One region of the Sporosarcina koreensis genome, then DNA from elsewhere that is predicted to be linked to it. Evidence: a T-box and tRNA genes for the amino acid it is inferred to sense, from the RefSeq annotation. Region 1 holds a T-box; the other holds one or more tRNA genes.
The links. A T-box is a leader RNA that pairs with one kind of tRNA and senses whether it is charged. The one in region 1 lies ahead of ACFPTP_RS11995 (valine--tRNA ligase), so its partner is inferred to be a tRNA-Val.

Region 1 (7,205 bases):
TTTTATGAGCGCATACAAAATAAAAGAGTTGGTCACCCTCTATTTAGGAGGTCGGCCAACTCTTTTCCATCATTAAATTTCTTGTAATTCTTCAATTCGGCGTTCGACTGCCGCTTTTTTCTCCAAGTAATCCTTCTCTTTCGCGCGTTCTTCAGCAACTACTGCTTCAGGCGCTTTCGAGACGAATCGTTCGTTGTTAAGCTTTCCTTGGACGCGCTTCACTTCGCCTTCCCATTTCGCCAACTCTTTCTTCAACCGCTCGATCTCTTCGTCGATATTGAGCAATCCTTCAAGTGGAAGGAATAGTTCTGCTCCTGTGATGACAGCTGACATCGATTTACCCGGCGCCGAAATACCAACACCGATCTTAAGCGTTTCCGGATTACAGAACCGTTCGATATAGCTGCGGTTCGCTTCCAATACGGAAACAGTCGCTTCATCTTTTGCGGCGATATAAAGTGGAACTTTTTTGCTCATCGGCGTATTCACTTCTGCGCGGATGTTGCGGACTGCGTGAATAAGGTCAACGAGCAATTTCATGTCTGAAGCTTTTTCCTTATCCGTCAATGCAGGATCAGCCACCGGCCAAGCCGCCACTGTGATCGATTCCCCTTCATGCGGTAGGTTCTGCCAGATTTCCTCCGTAATGAACGGCATCAATGGGTGCAAGAGACGCATCGTATTGTCGAGGACGTAAGCGAGTACCGAACGAGTCGTTTTCTTCGCCGTTTCGTCTTCACCGTACAATGGCAATTTCGCCATTTCGATGTACCAGTCACAGAAATCATCCCAGATGAAGTTGTAAAGCGCACGACCGACTTCACCGAATTCGTATTTCTCGGCAAGCTTCGTCACTTGTTCGATCGTTTCATTCAACCGTGTAAGAATCCAAGCATCTGCTACGGATTTTTCACCGGAAAGATCGATTTCATCGTATGTCATGCCGTCCATATTCATCAAAGCAAATCGGGATGCATTCCAGATTTTATTCGCAAAGTTCCAGATCGCTTCAACTTTTTCTGTTGAATAGCGAAGGTCTTGACCAGGCGAAGAACCAGTAGATAGGAAATAGCGCAATGCGTCAGCACCATATTTATCGATTACTTCCATCGGGTCAATTCCGTTGCCTAGGGATTTCGACATTTTCCGGCCATCTTCCGCACGGACAAGACCATGGATGAGCACGTCTTTGAACGGACGTTGCCCAGTGAATTCAATACCTTGGAAAATCATCCGGGAAACCCAGAAGAATATAATATCATAACCCGTTACGAGAGCATCTGTCGGATAGTAGCGCTTGAATTCTTCATTGTCCAGATCCGGCCAGCCCATCGTTGAGAACGGCCATAATGCGGATGAGAACCATGTATCAAGGACATCTTCCTCTTGGTTCCAGTTTTCAATATCTTGCGGCGCTTCATGGCCGACGTAGATTTCGCCTGTCTCCTTATGGTACCAAGCAGGGATGCGGTGTCCCCACCAGAGTTGTCTGGAGATGCACCAGTCATGGATATTTTCCATCCAGTTCAAATAGGTCTTCTCGAAGCGTTCAGGAACGAAATTGACTTTCCCTTCCGACTGTTGAAGTTTGATCGCCTCTTCTGCGAGCGGCGCCATTTTAACGAACCATTGCGTCGATAAATATGGTTCAACAACTGCCCCGCTGCGTTCGGAATGTCCAACCGAGTGCAAGTGATCTTCGATTTCGAATAAAACGCCGAGTTCCTGCAAGTCTTTGACGATTGCTTTCCGGCATTCGAAGCGATCCATCCCTTCGTACTTGCCTGCGAGTCGGTTCATGCTGCCATCTTCATTCATAACAAGAACGCGAGGCAAGTCATGGCGGTTGCCGATTTCAAAGTCATTCGGATCATGGGCTGGAGTGATTTTCACTGCACCGCTTCCAAATTCCATATCGACATAATCATCCGCGATAATCGGAATTTCCCGACCTACAATCGGCAAAGTAACCGTTTTGCCGATTAGATGCTTATAGCGATCGTCTTCCGGATGAACAGCTACTGCAGTATCGCCGAGCATCGTTTCGGGGCGTGTCGTTGCAATTTCAATGCTGCCCGTTCCGTCTGCCAGTGGATAGCGCATATGATAGAATGCACCCTGAACATCCTTATGAATAACTTCGATATCCGAAAGCGCCGTCTTCGTAGCCGGATCCCAGTTGATAATATACTCACCACGGTAAATAAATCCTTTTTCATACAACTTGACGAATACTTCACGAACAGCTTTCGATAGTCCTTCATCCAACGTAAAACGCTCTCTTGAATAATCAAGTGCAAGACCCAGCTTCGCCCATTGCGCACGGATATGGCCAGCGTACTCATCTTTCCATTTCCATGTTTCTTCGAGGAATTTTTCACGGCCAAGATCATAGCGGGATTTCCCTTTTTCACGAAGCTTCTCTTCAACCCTCGCCTGTGTTGCAATACCCGCATGGTCCATACCTGGCAGCCATAAGGCGTCGTATCCTTGCATCCGCTTCATACGGATGAGGATATCTTGCAATGTCGTATCCCAAGCATGCCCTAAATGGAGCTTCCCAGTGACGTTTGGCGGAGGAATGACAATCGTATAAGGCTCTTTCCCGCTATCAGGCTGCGCTTCAAAGTATTTCCCTTTCAGCCACCATTCGTAACGGCCCGCTTCAATCGACTGTGGCTCATATTTTGTTGGCATTGACAAGTTTTCTGTTGACATCTGAACTCCTCCTCTTTACTTTCACGTACAACTTCGAATAAAAGTGAATACAAAAAAACTCCGTTCGTCGAAAAGGACGAAGGAGTTATCCGTGGTACCACCTTTATTCGCGCAAACTAAAAAGCATTTGCGCCTCAATAATAAATAACGGTTTCAAACCGGCTTCCGCTACTCGAAATTCACGGAAACTGCTCCCGGGTGACTTTCCACAATTCATTTATAGGGCCTCCCACCACCGGCACCTTCTCTTGGATAAATGAAAATCGCGTACTTTCCCGATCAACGCATCATTATATAGTTATGAGTATTATATTCGATGAGAGGAGATTGCGTCAAGTTTATTATGAAAGGAAGGTATTTATGAGAAAAGGATATAATCCTTATTTATTGCCCCCTTGGATAAGGAGAACAAGGTTTTATTGCAAAGGGATCATCATTCCCATTGCCGTTTTTCAACTGATCAGGCTTTTGCTCATTCCTACAGCTGGTGATTTCATTCTATTATGTTTCCTTGCTGGATTAGCTTTCGCCCTTTACAAAGATATCATTTGACCGGAATCGGGACGTCGTCCATTCATCAGGCAATGCTGCAATGTATGACAGTATATCATCATGGCTGTTACCTAGGCTGCTGTCATGCTTTGCAGTTGCTTGTGCTTCTTGGACAGGCGCCGCAGCTTTCGCTTTTTGAGAAGTAGAAGACTGTCGGGGTTCGGATACTTGTGCGGTTTGAGTTGGCTCCTGCTTTACAGCAACCGCCTTTTCTTTTGGCAGTTCTTGCACTGCCGTCTCCATCTTCTCTTCAGCCGTTTCTTCCATTTTCGCTGTACTTTGACTAACAGGCTCTTTGCTGGCAGTTTCGTTGTTGGCCGGTTCCTTGCTAGCTGTTTCATTGTTTGCAGTCACTTTGTTGACAGCTTCCTTGTTCGCGGTTTCATTACTAGCCGTTTCTTTGGCGACAGCTTCCTTGCTGACATTCTCTTTGCTGACGGTTTCATTGCTGGCAGTCTCATCCGCAGACGCCTGCCCATATGTGCAATTTACATTCCAAGCGACTGTAAAGGAACCTTGTCCGTCAAAAGTTGTTTTGACGTCGGATGCTTCGATACGCAACGGATGTTCAACCTCAGGCGGCAAATCAATATATAACGGCACAGCGTATTCGAAGTAGCCCGTTTCCCCTTCCATCTCCACATCATCCACGAAAACCACATCGTTAGGGATCGTCTCATTCCGCTGGCCTTCTATAAAGTCGACCTTAGCGACGATGTGATAAATGCCGGAAAGCCGGACTGCATCTTCGGACCGCTTTTCCGTGAATCCCGCTTTTACTTTAACGAGGCGCGCATCTTTTGGCACTCCGACACTTTCCGGAAAATAAAACACTTCTTTCATATTCCATTGTAATTTTTTCATTCCGTTCCCCTCCCCTGATTCATTCACTTGCCATTATATGCAACGTGCAGGATTGGTAGAATAAAAACCACCCATGTCGACAATATCGACATGGGTGGCGTAAAATTATCGGGCCAATTTTTCGAAGACGCGATGGAATGCTTGGACAGTCTGTGCAATATGCTCCTCCGTATGGGAAGAGGAGAGGAACATGCCTTCGAACTGGGATGGCGGCAGGAAAATGCCTTCTTCAGCCATCAAGCGGAAGTATTCCGCAAACAGTTCCAAGTCGGACGTTTTCGCTTGGTCATAATTGTATACTTTTTCGTTCGTAAAGAAGAAACCGATCATGGAACCGGCACGGTTCACAGTATGCGGGATATTATATTTCGTCGCCGCTTCACGGAAACCGGCCTCCAGCTGATCGCCAAGCTTCTTGAAATGGTCATACGAAGCAGGCGTCAATTTTTTCAATGTCTCGATGCCCGCTGTCATTGCCATTGGATTTCCGGATAATGTTCCTGCTTGGTAAACCGTTCCTGCAGGCGCGACATTCTCCATGATTTCACGCTTTCCTCCGTATGCTCCAACAGGAAGTCCGCCGCCGATCACTTTGCCGAGGCAAGTGAGGTCCGGAGTAATTCCGAAATAGCCTTGCGCACATTTGTAATCAACACGGAAGCCCGTCATCACTTCGTCGAAAATAAGCAATGTGCCATTCTTCTCGGTGATTTCACGCAATCCTTCAAGGAAGCCCGGCTCAGGTGGAACAACTCCCATGTTCCCTGCAACCGGCTCAACGATGACGCCAGCTATATCGTCCCCGAACTGATCGAATGCTGCACGGACGCCGTCCATATCATTGTACGCCACTGTGATCGTGTTTTTCGCAATGCCCTCAGGTACTCCTGGGCTATCCGGCAAACCTAGCGTAGCGACACCGGAACCGGCTTTAATGAGCAGCGAGTCGCCGTGACCGTGGTAGCAGCCTTCGAATTTCAAAATCTTATTGCGGCCAGTATATCCGCGCGCGAGACGCAATGCGCTCATCGTCGCCTCTGTTCCTGACGAGACCATTCGGACAACCTCAATCGAAGGTACACGGTCGATAACGATTTTCGCGAGTTCATTTTCAAGCAAAGTCGGTGCACCGAAGCTTGTACCCGTTTCCGCCACTTTCTTGATGCCTTCCACGACATCCGGATCAGCATGTCCTAAAATCAGGGGGCCCCATGAAAGGACATAGTCGATGTATTCATTGCCATCAATGTCCTTAATGATTGGACCTTTTCCGCTTTCCATGAAAATCGGATCCATATTGACCGATTTAAAAGCGCGGACAGGAGAGTTCACGCCACCTGGCATCAACTTCACTGCTTCCGCGAACGCTTGCTTGGATTTTTCATAGCTTTTACCCAATTATTTTCCCTCCAGCCAACGCGCTGCGTCTTTTGCATGGTATGTCATGATAAGATCCGCACCAGCGCGTTTCATACTTGTCAACGTTTCCAATACGATTTCTTTTTCATTGATCCAACCGTTTTGTGCCGCAGCCTTCACCATCGAATATTCTCCGCTCACATTGTAAGCGACGACAGGAAGAAGGACATTATTCTTCACATCCCGCATGATATCCAAATACGACAATGCAGGTTTGACGATTAGGAAATCCGCACCTTCCATGACGTCCGACTCCGCCTCGCGAAGCGCTTCCATACGGTTGGCAGGATCCATTTGATACGTCTTGCGATCTCCGAATTGCGGAGCCGATTCTGCGGCATCGCGGAATGGTCCGTAGTATGCAGATGCATATTTGACCGCGTAAGACATGATTGGAACATTCTCAAAGCCTTCTTCATCAAGCGCTTGTCTGATAGCGACGACAAAGCCGTCCATCATATTGGATGGTGCAATGATGTCTGCGCCTGCCTTCGCTTGGCTAACGGCTGTTTTTGCCAACAGTTCAAGGGACGGATCATTCAATACGTCGGATCCATGTACAACTCCGCAATGGCCATGGTCGGTATATTCACATAAGCATGTGTCTGCAATGACGACAAGTTGTGGGTGCTTCTCTTTAATGATCCGCGTTGCACGCTGGACAATTCCTTCGTCGTCAAAAGCACCTGTGCCCGTCGCATCTTTCTCTGCAGGAATGCCGAAGAGGATGACGGAAGGGATGCCTAATGAAACGACCTCCTCCACTTCCTCCATCAAACGATCAAGTGACAATTGATAAATGCCCGGCATCGAGCTGATTTCATTTTTCACATTTTCGCCTTCAATGATGAAAAGCGGATAAATGAAATCCTCCTTCTGCAAGATTGTTTCCCTTACCATAGAGCGCAATGTCGCCGAGTTGCGCAGACGGCGATTACGTCTGAATTGAAGTTGAGTCATTGGATTTCTTCCTTTCGTCTCGCCAATGCATTGACGAGTTCCTTAAGAGTATAAATTTCAGGCTTCACTTCCACTTCGGCACCTGCCTCGAGCAATGCCTTTTCAGTGACATGTCCAATCGCACCTACTGTATAGCCTTCCCAACCGATGACGGGAACCGCTTTTTCTTCAAAGACACGCACAGCTGAAGGGCTGGCGAACAAAACGGTGCTGTTTCCCTCTTTTTTCAACAAATCAATGATCGAGGTGACCGAATCCGGCTGGGCACCTGTTTCATATACGGTCCATTCCTCGACTTGAAACGGCAGTTCCTCGCGGATGATGCTGCCTGCAAGGTTCCCTTTTAGAAACAGGACCCGAAGCTTCCGGTCTTCGGTCGGCTTGAATTGTTTTACAAACACATCGGCACTGAAAATGGACGGGATGAATTCAACAGTGAAGCCGATCTTCTCCAATGCGGCGGCGGTCTGTGTACCGACAGCAGCTATTTTGGATGGGATATGTTGATATGGCATATTAAAACGGACCATTTTCGAATGGAAGGCTTTCACGGCACTTTGGCTCGTGAAAATCAACCAATCAAAGTCCATACAACGTTTGAGTTTGGTTTCATCGTTCGGACCCTCGATTTCTTTCACTTGAATAAGCGGCATGGAATAAGGAGTGCCTCCATAATGCCTGACGAGATCGAA
Region 2 (7,205 bases), on a different contig from region 1:
GGAGCGCCGTTATGGACGCTCCTTTCTTTTTTAATGAATGCCCCGCATTCCTTTATCCGTCTTTTCCAACATTTCTTCCGTTGCAACGAAGAAGACCCCCATCAGGAAGATGAAAATCGCCCCCATCACAGTCCCGATTCCGATGCCAGTGACGGCACTGTAATCGCTTACAAAAAATCCATACAAGAAAATGGAGATTCCGATCGTTAGCACTGTGAGTCCGACAACTTTAACTGCATTCAACATCTTCAATTTGGATTCCACTACCAACACCCCTTTTCTCTATTATTTATCTTGTTCACAAAGTTGTCAAACTTATTTTGGTGTTGTTTGAAGAATGCGAGCGGCTTCTCATTGCAGAATCATATTTGAAAATCGGAATAGCACATGACCGGGATGGAAAAGCTTGAGGAAAGCCTATTCGTAAGTGATTGGAGTCGTGGTGAATGGAGAATAACATAGCAAAGCTGGATGAGATGATCAAAGCGCTAAATGCCAAGTTCTATGAGCGGGAAGCTGAGATTGAAGCACTTCTGATAGCGGTATTAGCCCGCCAGCATATCCTGATCATCGGGCCTTCGGGTACGGCAAAATCCGCATTGGCCATCTCGCTTGCAAAAATGATACAAAGCACCCGCTATTTTCAATGGCTGCTGACGAGGTTCAGCACACCGGAGGAGTTGTTCGGCCCTTTATCATTAAAGCACCTCGAACAAGGTGTATACAAGCGGAATACGGCAACAAAAATGCCAGAAGCGAATATTGTGTTTTTGGATGAAATTTTCAAGGCGAACAGCGCTATACTAAATAGTTTATTAACCATCATGAATGAAAGGATTTTTTACAACGATGGAAATCCGATACAAGTTCCTCTAATGACGGTCATTGGGGCTTCGAATGAATTCCCGGAAGAGGGGGAGGGGCTTGAAGCGTTATACGACCGTTTTCTGTTTCGGTTTGACGTTGACTATATTAAAGAAGACTCGAATTTTATTTCCATGATGAAAAATGAAGGAAAACAAATGCAATTGCCGACCATGACGCTTGATGATTTGACGCAATTTCAACTTTTAACGGATCGGGTTGTTATCCGAGACGATGTATATATGGCCCTGTCAACACTACGCAAGGAGTTGAGGGATGAAGGGATTCAACCGTCTGATCGACGATTCAAGCAATCCCTTCGTCTGCTTCAGGCGCGAGCGTTGATCCGCAAAAGAAATGCCGTAGCAGTAGAGGATATGATCATCCTTGAACATACCCTTTGGGAGACGATTGACCAAAAAGACACCGTTTCACTCATCGTTCGTAGACATGCACAAGACACGGTTATTCAGGCGCTTGATTCTATACGGGCTGAAGCGAAAGAAATTTTTTCGATGATAAAGCAAGATACTTCGGTGGAAGCGGGAATGGAAGCAAACCAAAAAATGAACGCGCTTGAACGCGATTTGGAAGAGCTCAAAAAGCTCCATGGAAATCAGGAAGCGGAAATCAATGCGTTGCATGTCAACGTGAAATCGATGCAACAAGAAATCCTCAACGCCATTTTAGAGCCTATGTATTTTATTGGCCAAAATGAGATCTAGATCATTAGCAGTTGGGATGTGAAAATCAGGTGGCAAACAGGAAGGTATGCGAAGAGAACAGGTCAGTATTAAATACAGATGCGTTTGATAGAAGGCGTTTTAAAGAGATCCTCGAAATTTCGCCGAGGCTTCAAAAGGTGAGAGATGAAGCGATATTGCCGAAGTTTGAACCTTTGCTAGGTGATATTTGGGCTTCCTTCTTTAAAATGAAACCGACGATCATTGCTAACGATAGTGAAGAATTCCTTTCAGTCAATAAAACAATTATGGAAATCATAATGGCGGATGAACAATTTTCCTACTTTCGAAACTTCACTCGATTAAATGACTTGACATCCGCCATCAGTACGATCGTATTTGGGGAGAAAATAAACGACTGGTTCGTTCAGCTAGTGGAGCAAGATGCTGATCTTCAAGAACAAGCATGCCAATTTCAATTGCTGGTCAGGCAATCGCGAAATCAGCAACTACCAGAGAGTGGTCGGGTAGCACTCATTGAATTGAATGCGAAGTTACAGCAAACAGTTCAAAGTAATAGCGAAAGCCTCTTACAAGTAATTGACCGAGCTAGACATGAAGCCAAGCATGTGAAAGAGGGATTAATCTCTTTACTCGGTGGCCTATCTGCCGGCAATGCTGAAGCTGAGTTGAAAAAAGTTCCATTGCGCGACAAGATAAGATTAGCAGAGAAAATTGCATCCACTAAAAAGATGAAAGAAATAGCGGATTGGGCCGGTCGATTCAAACAAATTGCCAGAAGTAAACAAAAGTCAAAAAAGGGTGCATCTCCGGCAAGAAAAGGGGTTACATTTGGAAACGACATTGAGAATTTACTACCGGTCGAGCTCTGTTATTACACCCATCCGGTCATGAAAACGGATTTCCTTCGCCGTTTTTCCGAAATGCAAACGATGCAATTTGAACGGGGAGGGCCGGAAGTTTTGAAGAAAGGGCCGATTGTCCTTTGCCTTGACCAATCAGATAGTATGAGCGGCCTTGACAGTCAATCAAAAGGGTTTGCATTAGCCCTAATGTCAATCGCGAGGAAGCAGAGAAGGGATTTGTGCCTAATCGTATTTTCTTCGCGCATTCAAACGTTCAAGTATGTAAAAGGGAAAATATGCGTTTTAGAAATGATGAAACTCGCACAGACCTTTTTAAGGGGAGGAACGAACTTTGAATCGGCACTTACCGAGGCGCTAAGCGTAATCAGTGAAAGTCGTTTTAAACAGGCAGATGTTGTATTTATCACAGATGGCGAAGATCACTTAACGACTTCGTTCTTAGCTTCTTTTCATAAAAAGAAACGTGAGAAAGCATTCAATGTCCTTTCCCTTGTCATCGGGTGCAATCGAAATACAGTGGCACAGTTCTCCGATCGGGTGATTACGGTTGAAGAGTTTGATGACGAAGGCAGCTATACGGCATTTGAATTGTAAGTGGAGGTTATTCTGTGTTTTGATTTAAAGTTATCGGCCATACTAAAAATTCAACTATAGATAGGAGTGATTAGTGAATGGATATGAAAGACAAAGTGCAAAAGGAATTAGCCAAAGTGAAAGAGGAGACAAAGGATGAAATACTGGAAAACTTCAATCAGTTTAAACAGTACCTGGCTGAAAAAGTCGAATTAGGGGAGAACATGGGGTTAAGTGAAGAAAAACTCGCTAAGACAACTGAAATTGTTGCAAATTATCTTGCCAAACATGAAAACCCACGGAATAGGGAAGAAAAAGTGTTAATGGAACTTTGGAATGCAGGGACAAAAGAAGAACAACATACACTTGCGCATTTGCTTCTGAAGATGGTAAGGGAAGCGTAAGCTCAACGTAACTGAGGCGTCACTATCAAATGAAATCAGGCGAAGAACTTTTCGTCTGATTTTTTTGTATAAGGAGTCGTTGAGCCTATTCTCTTATCGTTACACACAAAGCAACTGGAATATTTATTAGATTACGTATTAAACAAAAAAACAGACCCTAGGCCTCAAGCCAAGCAGGTCTGTTCTGGAAAAATAAATGTTGGTGTTGCAGGGAAGAGTCGTAATGTGGATTTAGATATCCTTACTTGCCTGAAGGTGCTTTGATGGCGGTTTGGACGATATTACGAAATAAACGGTTGTCCTTTAAAGCTTCGGGCGAGGTGAACTTAATAGAATCCCTTGCCGAAAAAGCCGGAAGCACCCACGATGATTAAAAGAATGAACAGAACGACGATCAAAGTGAAGTTATTACCAAATCCATATCCATATCCATATCCACCTGCGCTCATAACTAACACCTCCTCAGTTGATGCTTTTACAGTATATGTAGGGGAAGTAGTAAGGATTGGACATACATCAGGTTATAAACGGATTTATTAAAACAGCCCTTATGCATTCGGGTTTTTTAACCAATCGGTGAAGAGTAAATCAAGAAACCAAGTGACTGCAAATACAGTTACTTGGTTTTTTTGTGCAGAACCAACCTATTTTTTTGTAACTTACATACAATTATCGATTTAGACCAAAGTAAAGAAACATGTAAAAAACAATGATGAGGAGGGGAAAGTTAAAATATGGGCATGTTCAAAATTAATATATTTTTGATCTGCTTCTGTGTTATCCTATCCACTTCAGTCTATGCGGCAGAAAATGAGGACAGTGTATTTCAGGAAGTATTCTTAAACTATCAACGAAAAGTCTTGAATATAATCAACATCGGCGTAGAACCGTTGAAGAAATTTGATGGGGTTGTTGATGATCATGAGCTTTATGATCTTGCTTTATCGGCGGAACATAAGCTTGCCGAAAGTTCCCGAATGCTATCGGAACTGAAAATCCCGATTGCATTGCCTGATGATACAAAGACGCTCCTTGGCAGGTCCAAGGAAGAGCTAACCATCGGTCTAAAGTCATTGAGTGAAAGCATGAATTATTTTGTAAGGTTCATCGAGAACCCAAGCCCACCACTGTACGATAACTACATCGTAAAACGTGATAAGGGCATTAATTATGTTCATGGCGGTTTAACCACGTTGACCACAGCGAAATTGCAGTTGGATGCACCAGACGAACCAACTCAAATTGTACAGGAAATTCTAAAGACATTATCATCAATTGAATTTCCAGAACGACATTTACCAAATCACAATTAACCCAGACTTAAGATAGTTGCCATACTACAGACATTCGATAAAACGACAAAAAAACAGCCCCTAGGCATCCGGCCTAATAGGACTGTTTCTGGAGAAGGTTGTTGTTCCGACAACCTTCCTACGGGTTTGGCACCCAATGATTCCGACTGGGCTCGAACCAGCGACCTCTACCCTGTCAAGGTAGCGCTCTCCCAGCTGAGCTACGGAATCGGGAATATGTGTTGCTTGCTTACTGCACATTTATTATTATAGCTTGTTTGCCATAGAAGTCAACACTATTTCTAAAAGTTTTTTATAAGCACGAAAAAAAGGTAGAATATGAAGAAAAGAGGTGATCATGATCGATACACAAATTACACTTCCGTTTGCCTATGACTTTGAACGGGCACTTGAACGATTGGCGGGCGATCCGGTGAACGCCGTTGATTTGGCGAAGCGAGAAATCCGCATTCCGATGGAAGAAGGGAATGTCATCAGGCTCAGTGGCACCGGCACAACCGCTTCTCCTACGTTCGTGCTGGAAAATTTAATCGATGACGGACAAGCAGATAAAATCAAATCCATTTTTCATTTCGACCGGCCCTTGGATACTATTGCAAACCATTTCGAGGGCACCGATCTTGAACAGCTTTTCAAAGATCATGCCGGTACGCCTCTTATCCAAAGCTTTTCGCTCTACGGAACGTTAATGAAAAACATTATTCACCAGCAGTTGAATCTTGCATTCTCGCACGTTTTGACGATGCGCTTTGTAGAATCATTCGGATCTGAACAGGATGGCGTATGGCGGTATCCAAAGCCGGCAACGATTGCAACCCTGGAAGTGGACGATTTACGTAAGCTTCAATTCAGCGGAAGGAAAGCGGAATATGTCATCGGGTTGTCGCGTTCCATTGTCGATGGGAAGTTGGACCTTGAAAAGTTTTCAGGAATGGACGATGAAGAGGTGACAAGAGAAATGGTCATCCATCGTGGGGTCGGCCCGTGGACGGCTCAGAATTTCCTCATGTTTGGATTAGGCCGGCCGAATTTATTCCCGTTGGCCGATATCGGTCTCCAAAATGCATTAAAACGTTTATGGAATCTTGATCGGAAGCCGACTGCTGATGAAATGCTTGCGCGTTTTCCATCATGGTCACCCTATTTAAGCTATGCTGCACTTTATTTATGGCGAAGCATCGAATAACAAAAGCTGAGGACGCCCGAAGCTGGACGAAAAAAGCTTCCCCGCAGTAAGGGAAGCTTGGTTCATTAATGTGTATGAGCTTGTTGGCTATCTTGTTCCATTCCAAGTTCGTTGTCAAAGTAGAGGAAAGTTTCATTGTCGAGGTCTGTGATGCGCTCCTTGTTGAGACCTAATGAAAGATTTCCTTCAAAAATTGTTTCCCACCAAGTTTCTGTTGTTGTCATGTTCATTTCCTCCATTTCAATGATTTTCGGTTTGTGGCTATGTGATATGTCTTTACCCTCGGCTCAGCGCAACTAAAACGCAAACTGCTTAAAAAGGACCGTTAGACCTATTGCTTGCGGACCTGTAAAACAAGCCGTTTTTCATTGAGGCTATAAGCGGATGTATCTAAAAATCAGGAACAAAATAATGAATTATGTAATCATAGTATATGTTGGCGTCCAATTTCCCAAACTGCGTAATTGGTCGGAATTTGGCGAAGTGAATTCAGTTCTTTTGCTATATTGACAATTTGTTTTGTTGAAGGAGGAGGGTTTTTGTGGAAATTGCTCATGAAATCGATTCAATGATCGCTTTACAGCGGAACTTTTTTGATTCTGGAATGACGAAACATGCTGAATTCAGGTTGGACATGTTGGAGCGCTTGAAAAAAGCAATCATTTTAAAAGAAGATGAAATCCATGAAGCGTTGCGGAAAGACTTAGGGAAAAGTCAGTTTGAATCATACGTGACGGAAGTAGGATTCGTCCTCTCGAGCATTTCTTTCATGATGAAGCATTTGGAGGAATGGATGGAGCCCGAGTCAGTAAAGACGCCTGCATATTTGCAACCTGCAAAGAGTTTCATCGTTCGGGAACCATATGGAAGCGTGCTGATCATCGGTCCATTCAATTACCCATTTCAGTTGATCATGGATCCATTGGTTGGTGCAATCGCAGCTGGAAACTGCGCAATCGTCAAACCTTCTGAGTCGACAATCCATACAAGCGAAGTCATTAAGGACATCTTAACGGAAATATATCCCCAAGATTTTGTCCGAGTCGTTGAAGGTGTGGTCGACGAAACTACTGCACTCATCCATGCACCATTCGATTATATCTTTTTCACCGGAAGTGCGACTGTAGGAAAAATCGTCATGAAGGCTGCGGCGGAACGTCTGACGCCAGTCACTCTGGAATTAGGCGGGAAAAGTCCAGTCATTGTCGACCAGACAGCGAACTTGAAAAGGGCGGCGGAACGGATCGTTTGGGGGAAGTTTGTGAATAACGGGCAAACTTGCGTTGCTCCCGACT

Region 2: it encodes a tRNA-Val, which carries the amino acid that the T-box ahead of ACFPTP_RS11995 (valine--tRNA ligase) is inferred to sense. The anticodon was not compared.

Annotation. Positions count from the first base shown of each region.
Region 1 covers NZ_JBHSNP010000026.1:77,264-84,468, reverse strand. Annotated here, with positions in the region: gene ACFPTP_RS11995 (valine--tRNA ligase) at 73-2,718, opposite strand; T-box leader at 2,788-3,010, opposite strand; gene ACFPTP_RS11990 (hypothetical protein) at 3,238-4,134, opposite strand; gene hemL (glutamate-1-semialdehyde 2,1-aminomutase) at 4,240-5,532, opposite strand; gene hemB (porphobilinogen synthase) at 5,533-6,513, opposite strand; gene ACFPTP_RS11975 (uroporphyrinogen-III synthase) at 6,510-7,205, opposite strand, start outside.
Region 2 covers NZ_JBHSNP010000008.1:12,860-20,064, reverse strand. Annotated here, with positions in the region: gene ACFPTP_RS03075 (hypothetical protein) at 31-264, opposite strand; gene ACFPTP_RS03070 (AAA family ATPase) at 447-1,589, shown strand; gene ACFPTP_RS03065 (VWA domain-containing protein) at 1,619-3,028, shown strand; gene ACFPTP_RS03060 (DUF3243 domain-containing protein) at 3,106-3,411, shown strand; gene ACFPTP_RS03055 (YjcZ family sporulation protein) at 3,738-3,860, opposite strand; gene ACFPTP_RS03050 (hypothetical protein) at 4,146-4,724, shown strand; tRNA gene ACFPTP_RS03045 (tRNA-Val) at 4,862-4,934, opposite strand; gene ACFPTP_RS03040 (DNA-3-methyladenine glycosylase family protein) at 5,062-5,910, shown strand; gene ACFPTP_RS03035 (hypothetical protein) at 5,976-6,134, opposite strand; gene ACFPTP_RS03030 (aldehyde dehydrogenase) at 6,452-7,205, shown strand, end outside.